2 regions of the Flavobacterium sp. FlaQc-52 genome follow, and region 1 is predicted to be linked to the other one. Evidence: riboswitches for the same ligand, from Rfam matches in the RefSeq annotation. Region 1 holds a riboswitch; the other holds the start of a gene.
What was found. Region 1 has a riboswitch for cobalamin ahead of ACHRV5_RS15120 (TonB-dependent receptor plug domain-containing protein). Riboswitches for the same ligand answer to the same signal wherever they lie in the genome.
Positions count from the first base shown of each region.

Region 2: linked by a shared signal. The riboswitch ahead of ACHRV5_RS12910 (PKD-like domain-containing protein) and the one ahead of ACHRV5_RS15120 (TonB-dependent receptor plug domain-containing protein) in region 1 are both predicted to bind cobalamin.

Region 1 is NZ_JBIPCV010000008.1:202,217-206,770, forward strand. It holds gene ACHRV5_RS15115 (YncE family protein) at 1-507, opposite strand, end outside; gene ACHRV5_RS15120 (TonB-dependent receptor plug domain-containing protein) at 513-2,366, opposite strand; cobalamin riboswitch at 2,393-2,601, opposite strand; gene cobC (alpha-ribazole phosphatase) at 2,665-3,207, opposite strand; gene ACHRV5_RS15130 (adenosylcobinamide-GDP ribazoletransferase) at 3,192-3,989, opposite strand.
Region 2 is NZ_JBIPCV010000006.1:168,949-173,502, reverse strand. It holds gene ACHRV5_RS12915 (hypothetical protein) at 1-500, opposite strand, end outside; cobalamin riboswitch at 822-1,057, shown strand; gene ACHRV5_RS12910 (PKD-like domain-containing protein) at 1,177-2,310, shown strand; gene ACHRV5_RS12905 (hypothetical protein) at 2,815-3,120, opposite strand; gene ACHRV5_RS12900 (Two component regulator three Y domain protein) at 3,920-4,554, opposite strand, start outside.

The sequences.
Region 1 (4,554 bases):
AACAGTATTAGTGGTCAAATTAATTACAGCAATATAATCATCTATATTTCCATTTGGATTTTCTAATGGTTTTTCAAAATTGTAATAAGTGTTGGCATTGGTAACATATGCTTTTCCGTCTTTTACTACACCATATCTTGGTTTAGCTAGTCCTGAGTCGATTTTAGCAATTAATTTAAAAGTATATCTGTTTACGACATTAATTACATTAGATCCACCAGAGATGATATAAGCTTTATCACCATCAAAGAAAATATTTTGTACATATTTCCCTATCAAGTCCTTTGGGTTTGCTGAAGTGTAGGCATCTTTTGTAAAGGTGCTTAAGTCTTTACTTAAAAACGAAACAGAACCTTGTCCTAAACTTCCTTCATTTAGAATGAAAAAGCCATTTTTATACGGACTCTCTATTTCAACATTAGTATCATTGTTTTTGTCATCATCACTTGAACAGGAAACAAATAAAGAGATGCTGAGTGTTATTAAAAGCAGTTTGCTAAATTTCATAATATTTAGAATTTTAAGGTTAGATACATATTAAAATTGCGACCCGGCATAGGTCTGTCTTCATAACTTTCATAATTTTTATTGAAAATATTTAAAATCTGAAAGCCAAGTTTGAACGTTTGTAAAATTTTGAAATCATAATCGATCCCAAAATTTGAAACACTATAATCGTTTATTATTTCGTCTGGATTGTTATCCGCTCTTGTGTATACAAAACCATTATGCAAGAATTGATAATAAGCAGTTATTTTATTTCTTGAGTAAGAAACAGATCCGGTGACTTTGTTGTATGGAACAAAGAAAAGTTGGTTTTTGGTTTCGCCATCTTTTGATGCTGTATAGGCATAAGTAGCGTTTGCACTAAAGTAGTTTTTGCCAAAATGGCTCTTCCAGTTTAACAGAGTTTCTGCTCCATAACTATCTACTTTGGCTGTGTTTTGTGGAGACCAAATACCATTTTGCCCAGGAACCCACTGCAGTAAATCTTTTATTTTGATATAATAAAAGGTCTGACTAAGTGTAATGTTTTTGAAAGTGAAAATATTACCAATTTCTGCCTGATAAGAACTCTCCGGTTTTAAGTCTGGATTACCGCCTTGGTCCCAATATAAATCGTTATAAGTTGGAATTCTGAAATTTCGGGACAAATTTAATTTTAGCTGGTATAATTTACTAAACTGATAGAATGAACCCAAAGAGAATAAAAGGGGTGATTTATAGTTGTCTGTAAATTCTTTTCGAATACCAAATTCATTTCTCCAAACGGCAGAGATATCCTGCTTCAAGAGTAATGATGTTGAAAAGATTTCACGAATATGATCTCCGAAACTAGTTCCGTATCCCTTCGTTCGATTGTAATCTACGATAGCATTTATTTGTATAGATTTAGATAGTATGCCTGCTAAATCTAGTTTTGTTGTCAAGCTTTCGGTTTTACCATAACTAAAATAGTCCTTTGTATTATCTTCGTAATATTGGTAATTTTCAAAGATATAGGCGGTTTTGAAATTTGTTTTCAATTTCCCAAAATCGCCATCGTATTCCAATAAATTTCTATTGAAACCATTTATATACTTGCTTTTAGTATCCGTTTCTGTAATCAAAGAAGTATTTCGATCTGTATTAGAAGTTTGGCTATATAATTTTAAACTATTTTTAGCGTCAAACTTATATCCCAAATTGGCACTCATTGTAAAAACATCGTATTCTCCATTTTGATTCCAACGTTGTTCTCCTCTCCAGGTATATCGATCCAGATATTTGTAATCATTGGTCGAACTATTTTTAGAAAAACCAATTTGAGCGCTCCATTTTTTGTTTGAAATATTTGTTTTGTAGTTAACTCCAATGGTGTTAAAACTCCCGTAATTTAATCTTAAGGTGTTTTCAAAACGATCATAAAAACCTAAATCGTTGTTTAAATGTACTGTTCCTCCAATTGCCCCACTTCCGTAAATGACACTTCCTCCACCTGCTTTTACGGTGACAGAGTTATAATCAGAACCTGAGATTGTATTAAAATCAGTACTTCCATTCATTTGAGAGTTGATATTAATACCATTCCAAATTACGGCAGTCTGCGAAGCGCTGGTTCCTCTAAATGAAACAGTAGAAAGCATTCCGCGACCGTACTCTTTAAAATAAATTGTTGAATTATAATTTAATAAATCAGTTAGCAAAGCCTCGTTTTTATTGATAATCGAATCATTCAAGGTTTGAACAGACTGTGTACCCGAGTATTTTTTAAGATTGGTGTCCGAAACAACCACTTCTTTCAATTTTGTTATAGAATCGTTCTGTGCCAAAAGGATCTGACACAATAAGAGCAAACAAAAAGACAATCGTTTTTTTAAAGTCATAATTTCTACACTCTTGTTCCCGAGAGTTCGATATTAGTTACAAAGGCAGGTCTCCTGGCTCGCGTCTTGTTGTTTACCTTCCCATTCGCCAAAGCGAGCAGTGGTTTTGTAGTTAACAACAAGCATTCATTTCTGAACTAAGCTTACAGTTGCGGGTACAGCTCAAGTTTTTACTTGATTCCCTTTTTAATGTGCTAAATAAATCAGTAACACAACCTTAAATTTTTTGCAAAGATAAAGTTAAAATTATTGAATTTTCAAATTTGGTTTGTTTTTTATGTGAATTCCTAAAACAAATTTACAGCTGTAGGTTTATTTTGACGACTTGTCCAAAATCGACTTTATTCTGAAAAGCATCTTTCAGCGGGAGTGAAGTATGGTGGCAAAGCAGGCTTCTGATGACTCCTGCATGGGTAACAACAATTATCGGTTGTTCTGCTTTTTTTGAAATTTGCTCTGATAAAAAAGCGCCGGTTCTGTCATGTAATTCAATAAAAGATTCTCCATTTGTAGCGTGAACATTCACAAAATCTTCCATCCACGGATTAAGTTGTTCGGGTAGAATGTCATTCCAGCCTTTCATTTCCCAATCGCCAAAATTCATTTCCATTAGTCTTTTGTCTTCCTGATAAGAAATGGTTTTGATTTCGTTTTGAATGTGTTTTGCTAAAATTACACAGCGTTGTAAAGGGCTTGAGAAGAGAATCGCTTCTTGTGGCAATTGCGAAAGGATATTTTTAAAAATAAGTTCAAAAGGTTCTGCTAGAGCAACATCAGACTGTCCGTAGCAAATGCCTTTTTCGCAAACCGTTTCGGTATGACGTACTAAATAAATTTCCATAAAAAAAGAAGCGCTAAATAATATACAACTTCGCACACCTGTTGCGTAGCTCCCAAGCAGTCACCCGTATAACCGTCAATCCATTTCTGAAAGTAACGCGCTAAAAAATAACGGGTCAAAAAAACAGGAATTAGAACCAAAAGAATCTGGTATTTAAAATAGGACAGCACAATTAAAGGAAGTAATCCAAAGAAAAAGGAACCCAAAATTTCTTTCCAGGTATTGCTTTTAGCAATGGGTTTGCTTTTACTTGAAGCATCATCACGTGAATACTCATGAGTGAAAATGATACTAATCGCTGCCAAACGACTCAAAGCATGAGCTGAAATAAACAATAAGAAAATTTGAAAAAGTGCTATTGAATCCTGAATTTGAAAAAGTACTATAGATTCTGAAAGAAGTTTGAACTTTAATAAAAAAAGCAAAACCAAACCAATGGCGCCATAGGCACCAATAGCGCTGTCTTTCATAATGAGTAGTATTTTTTCCTTGGTCCAGCCTCCGCCAAAGCCATCACAAACATCTGCAAAGCCATCTTCATGAAAAGCTCCTGTAGTTAATATAGAAGCAATAAAAGCGAGTATCACAGCAGTTTCTACCGACAGAAAAAGAGAAAAAACATAAAATGCCAAAAAGGAAATACTTCCAACAATCCAGCCTATCAAAGGAAAATACCGTGTGGCTTTATTTAGATAATCGGGGTTATGATCAATGTTTTTTGGACATGGAATCCGGGTATAAAACATGAGTGCTGTGAAGAATATATGGAGTTCTTTTTTCATTGGTAAGAGTATGTAGTTATTTGGCTAAAGCCAGTTTGATTACTTTCATGAAACCAACATCTAAAGATGTTGGCAATTGAATCTGTACAAAGGCTTTCTTTTTTTGAAATTAATGTTTTTTCTGAATTTTTAGTGGATTTCTATTTGGTGTGTTTTTTGTAAAATTATAGTAAAAGAAAAGGTTATTTGTGATTTGAAATGTTTTTATTGAATTGTCTCCAGATTTATCTGGAGGTTATCAAGTTTAAATTAAAAAGGGCTTTAGCCAAATTTTATGTGCATGACTCTTTGCGATTCATTTTGTCTTTGCGGTACTGTAAATTTTATAGATTTATGTTAGGGACTATTTTTTTATTGAATTGCCTCCAGATTTATCTGGAGGTTACCAAGTTTAAATTAAAAAGGGCTTTAGCCAAATTTTATGCATATAACTCTTTGCGATTCTATTTGACTTTACAGTGCTATAAATTTCATAGATTATGCTAGGGACTATTTTTTTAATGAATTGCCTCCAGATTTATCTGGAGGTTATCAAGTTTAAATTAAAAAGGGCTTTAGCCAAATT
Region 2 (4,554 bases), on a different contig from region 1:
TGAGCAATTCCAATTTTACAAATAGGACTCGGAATGTAACCTCCAAATTCAACAGCCTCCAATTGTCTGCTTTCTCCAATTGTTCCTATTACTTGTCCGTATGGCGTCCATGGCAACCAACCTTTACCTGCTACATGTGCTCTATATCCACTTGTCGCTTCAGCTGCTTTGCCAGTCAGTTTCTTTTCAGTGGCCAGTTCATTCAACTTTTTAAAATAAGCATCGCTTCCGGCTGCTTCTTTGGTTAAATTCCCTGTCTCAAAATCATAAGAATTTCTCAGTATCTCGATTTCACTTTTCTTATTCGATAACTCAAACTCCTTTACCATTAAGCTGATAATTTCGGGTGGAATATTTTGTAAGATCTTGCCATCCGGATCAACGGCAAATTTCAATTCTTTGTTTTGCTCCACAGCCGATGGCTCCTGAGCAATTTCATCTGTTTGACAAGAAATAAAAAGGGATACTAAAAAAGCAACTAAAATAATTTTTGTTTTCATAATACAATGATTGGTTAATTAATGGTTAATACTAATGCTTAATTTTACTTGATTTAACAAAAAATACATTTATACATTATCAGTCAACGACTTAACACTATAACATTTTCAGCAATACATCTTCAAAACAATCTATTTTTAATCATTCTACTATATCAAATATATAAAAATAGTTTTAGTATCATGAGAAATTTCGTATTATATAACCCGCCGTTAAAAAATTTATTCTACCATTTATTTGGGCTGTCTTATAAAAAGGAACCTCGAAAAAGACACTTATTTTTTTTTGAAATTAACATTAAAAGCACCAAAGAGTTTATTTACATTTGTACGCGCAATGGTTCAACTGCATTTTTCGGTGTAGTTGATTAAAAGGGAATTAGGTGCAAATCCTGAACAAGCCCGTTACTGTAAGTTTCATACAACATTTTGACAGATTGCTGTTGATTTTTCAAATCTCCAAAATCTAATCTTTTGCCACTGCATTTTTAGAAATGTGGGAAGGTTGCTCAAAATGGAAACAAGTCAGGAGACCTGCCACTGCTTAATAGTTTAAAGTTTTCGTGGAGCAAAACTTTAAGCCCGAACACAAACATCAAATTCAAATTTGGTTTTCGTTTTCGTTTTTTCGCTTTTAAAGCAAAAACAAGAATAGAAAATAATACTCTTTTCGTTTATGAATAAATTTTTAATTGCATTAGCCACAACTCTATTCCTCACCGGATGTTCCAAAGATGAGACACCTTCCGAAGTGGTATTACCGGAAGTAACATTTGATGAACCAACAAATGGTTTTACAATTGAAAAAATGCAATGGTTTCACCTCCAGCCTAAACTTAAAAATCCGGATAACGTGACTTATACCTGGCTGTTAAATGGAAAAATAATTGCGACCACACTTGATCTAATGTACGTGTTTGCACAAGCCGGAACCTATAAAATTGACTTTAGAGTAAAAAACAATTCCGGTGAAATCTTTAAAAAAATCACCGTTAATGTAAATGAAAAAACCTATCTGAACGGAGTCAAAAATGTCTTTGAATTCTTTCCTGCTCCCGGGCAATTTACAAATGCGCTACCCGAAGCAACTGTAAAAGACACTGACGAAACCATGCGAAAAAAAGCAGAAACGGCACTTACAACAGGAAGCTTGGTAAGTCTTGGCGGATTTGGAGGTTATATCGTAATGGGATTTGACCACACAATTATCAATAAAGAAGGCAACGATTTTATTGTCCTTGGAAATGCGTTCAGCAATTGGGGCGAACCCGGTATAATCATGGTTTCCAGCGATGTAAACAACAACGGAAAAGCAGATGACGAGTGGTACGAAATTGCAGGCTCAGAGCACAATAAACCAACAACAATCAAAAATTACGAACTGACGTATTACCAACCCAAAAGTGAACCTGAAAACCCATCGGAACCCAATTACATTCGTTGGACTGATAATCAAGGACAAACAGGTTATATCTCTAAAAATGCTTATCATAGCAATCCTTTCTATCCAACCTGGAAAGGCACCAGCATTACCCTAAAAGGAACTTTCTTAAAAGCCAATATATACGATAAATCCGGAACAGGCACGTATTGGGTAAACCCCGCCTACGACTGGGGCTATGCCGACAATTGGTCCAACACCGATGAAAAAGCCCAAATCGATATCAGTTGGGCCGTAGACAAAAAAGGAAACCCTGTAAAACTACAAGGAATTAACTTCATCAAAGTCTACAATTCAAACCGTGCCGAAGGTGGATGGCTAGGGGAAGTTTCTACCGAAGTTTCGGGCTTTAAAGATTTGAATTTATAATAGTTTCAAGCTATTGGTTTATACGAGAAACCATCGTGAACTTTATATAAAACCTAGCGCTCTTTGTGGTTATTTTATAGATCATTTGTCTGCTGTTTTTTAACCGCAAAGAGCGCTGAGTTTTTCTTTTTCACGCAGATTTAGCAGATTGAACAGATTTTTTATAAGAGGTAAACAGATCAGCCTAATCTGCTAAATCTGCGTGAAAAAAAAGTACAAAATTTAAAAGGATTTACTATACCATAATTAAACTTCGCACCCTTGCGGTTAAGCCTACACAAGAATCTATATTCCATAAAAAACATACATACATGTGTGATTTCTCCTTACATCGAAAAGACAAACATTACGCAGCAAAAAAACGCAACCAACAAAATGATTCGTGCCAATTCGTGAAATTCGTGTCAAACATTTTTCTTTGTAAAGCACTAATCCTCCTCTATGAAAACAAAAAAAAGACCGTCTCAATAGACAGTCTTCTGTATTTTTACCATGCAAAATGACCTAAGCCATAAACAAAGCGTACTTATTATAATCGTACAAAACCTTATCGTAAGGCACTAGTTTAGGATTTATTACTTCAGAAGAAGCATCAAATTTAATCCCGTTATGTTTTCTGAACAAATAGATCTCTTTCAGGCAATTTGATAAACTCTGGTGAATAGACGTTGTAAAAGTTGGCAATTGCTTGTCACCTACCAATAAATCTATTTGATAATTTGAACTGCTTTTAGAAAGGTTATTACCAATGATTCTTATTGTAAATTGTGTCTCCTTTCCGTATTGTTCGCCTTTATATTGTACTACCATAATTTTATAATTAAAAGGGTTAATTTAAGATTTTATTTTTCATTCCAACATTGATAACTAAAGTTATGAAAAAAAAGCAAATGAATAAAAAATCGCTTCAAAAATAAATGTTATTTAAATCATGTCCAAAAGTTGCAGCGTCTTTGTTAAGATTTCTGTCTACTCAAAAGCGCAAGACCACAAACCAGAAAAATCCTTTTAATCCTTTTAATCTGTGACGAAATAAAAAAAAGATCTGCCACAGATTAAAAGGATTGAAAGGATTACTTTTTTCTACAGAGTGACGAAATCTTTCATTCGAGTCTTCTTTTCATACGGATAAGGTTTAACCTAAAAAAAAACACGAATTGCACGAATTAACACGAATTAATTAGTGGAAATTTGTGAGATTCGTGGCTATAAAAACATCCCGATAAAGTCTAACCTAAAAAAAACACGAATTACACGAATTAACACGAATTGATTAGTGGAAATTTGTGAGATTCGTGGCTATAAAAACATTCCGATAAAGTCTAACCTAAAAAAAACACGAATTACACGAATTAACACGAATTTATTAGTGAAAATTCGTGTAATTCGTGGCCATAAAAACATTCCAGAAAGTTTAGCTTCAAAAAAAAAAAACGCCACAAATTGCGCGAATTGATTAGTGGAAATTCGTGTAATTCGTGTTCATAACAATTCCGTACTCCACTCACTTTTGGGCAGAAAAAAACCGTAACGAATTACGGTTTTCAACAATTAACTAAATATATTTAATCAACTTTTTAACGAGAGTGAAATTCATTCATAAGCATGATTAATTTTGGGTAACAATTGTAGTTTCTTTTTCATTATTAATTTCTAACAAAACCGGATCTCCGTTTTCGTCAAACATCGTCATATTCAGTGCATCTAATAACACCAGGTTTTTAGAAACGGTTCCTTCAAATTTATTGTATGAAAGATTCATTTCAGACAAATTATGTAACTTTTCCAGTCCTTTTGGAATTTCACCTCCAAAACTATTGTCAAACAGACTTAGATTTTCAAGAGCAGAAAAATTAAGTACTTCATTACTTAAGTTCCCGGACATCTTATTATTATTGAGCAGCAATACCTTCAATGTCTGAATTTTATATAAAGAACCCGGCAGTTGCCCTTCCAGTTCATTATTAAACAACGACAGTATTTCTAACTGCTTTAATTTTCCAATCTCTATTGGCAATTCTCCTGAAATTTTATTAGCGAAAAGCTCCAAATTTTTCAGTTTTTTTAATTCGCAAATCGAAGCCGGTAATGTTCCTGACAGCTCATTTAATGAAACATCGAGAACTTCAAGCTCCTTCAGATTTTGAATTGCTACAGGAAGTTGTCCTTTCAGACCATTTTCATGTAAATCGACGGCAATCAGATTTACTAAATCGTAAAACTCACCTGGTAATTCTCCCTGCA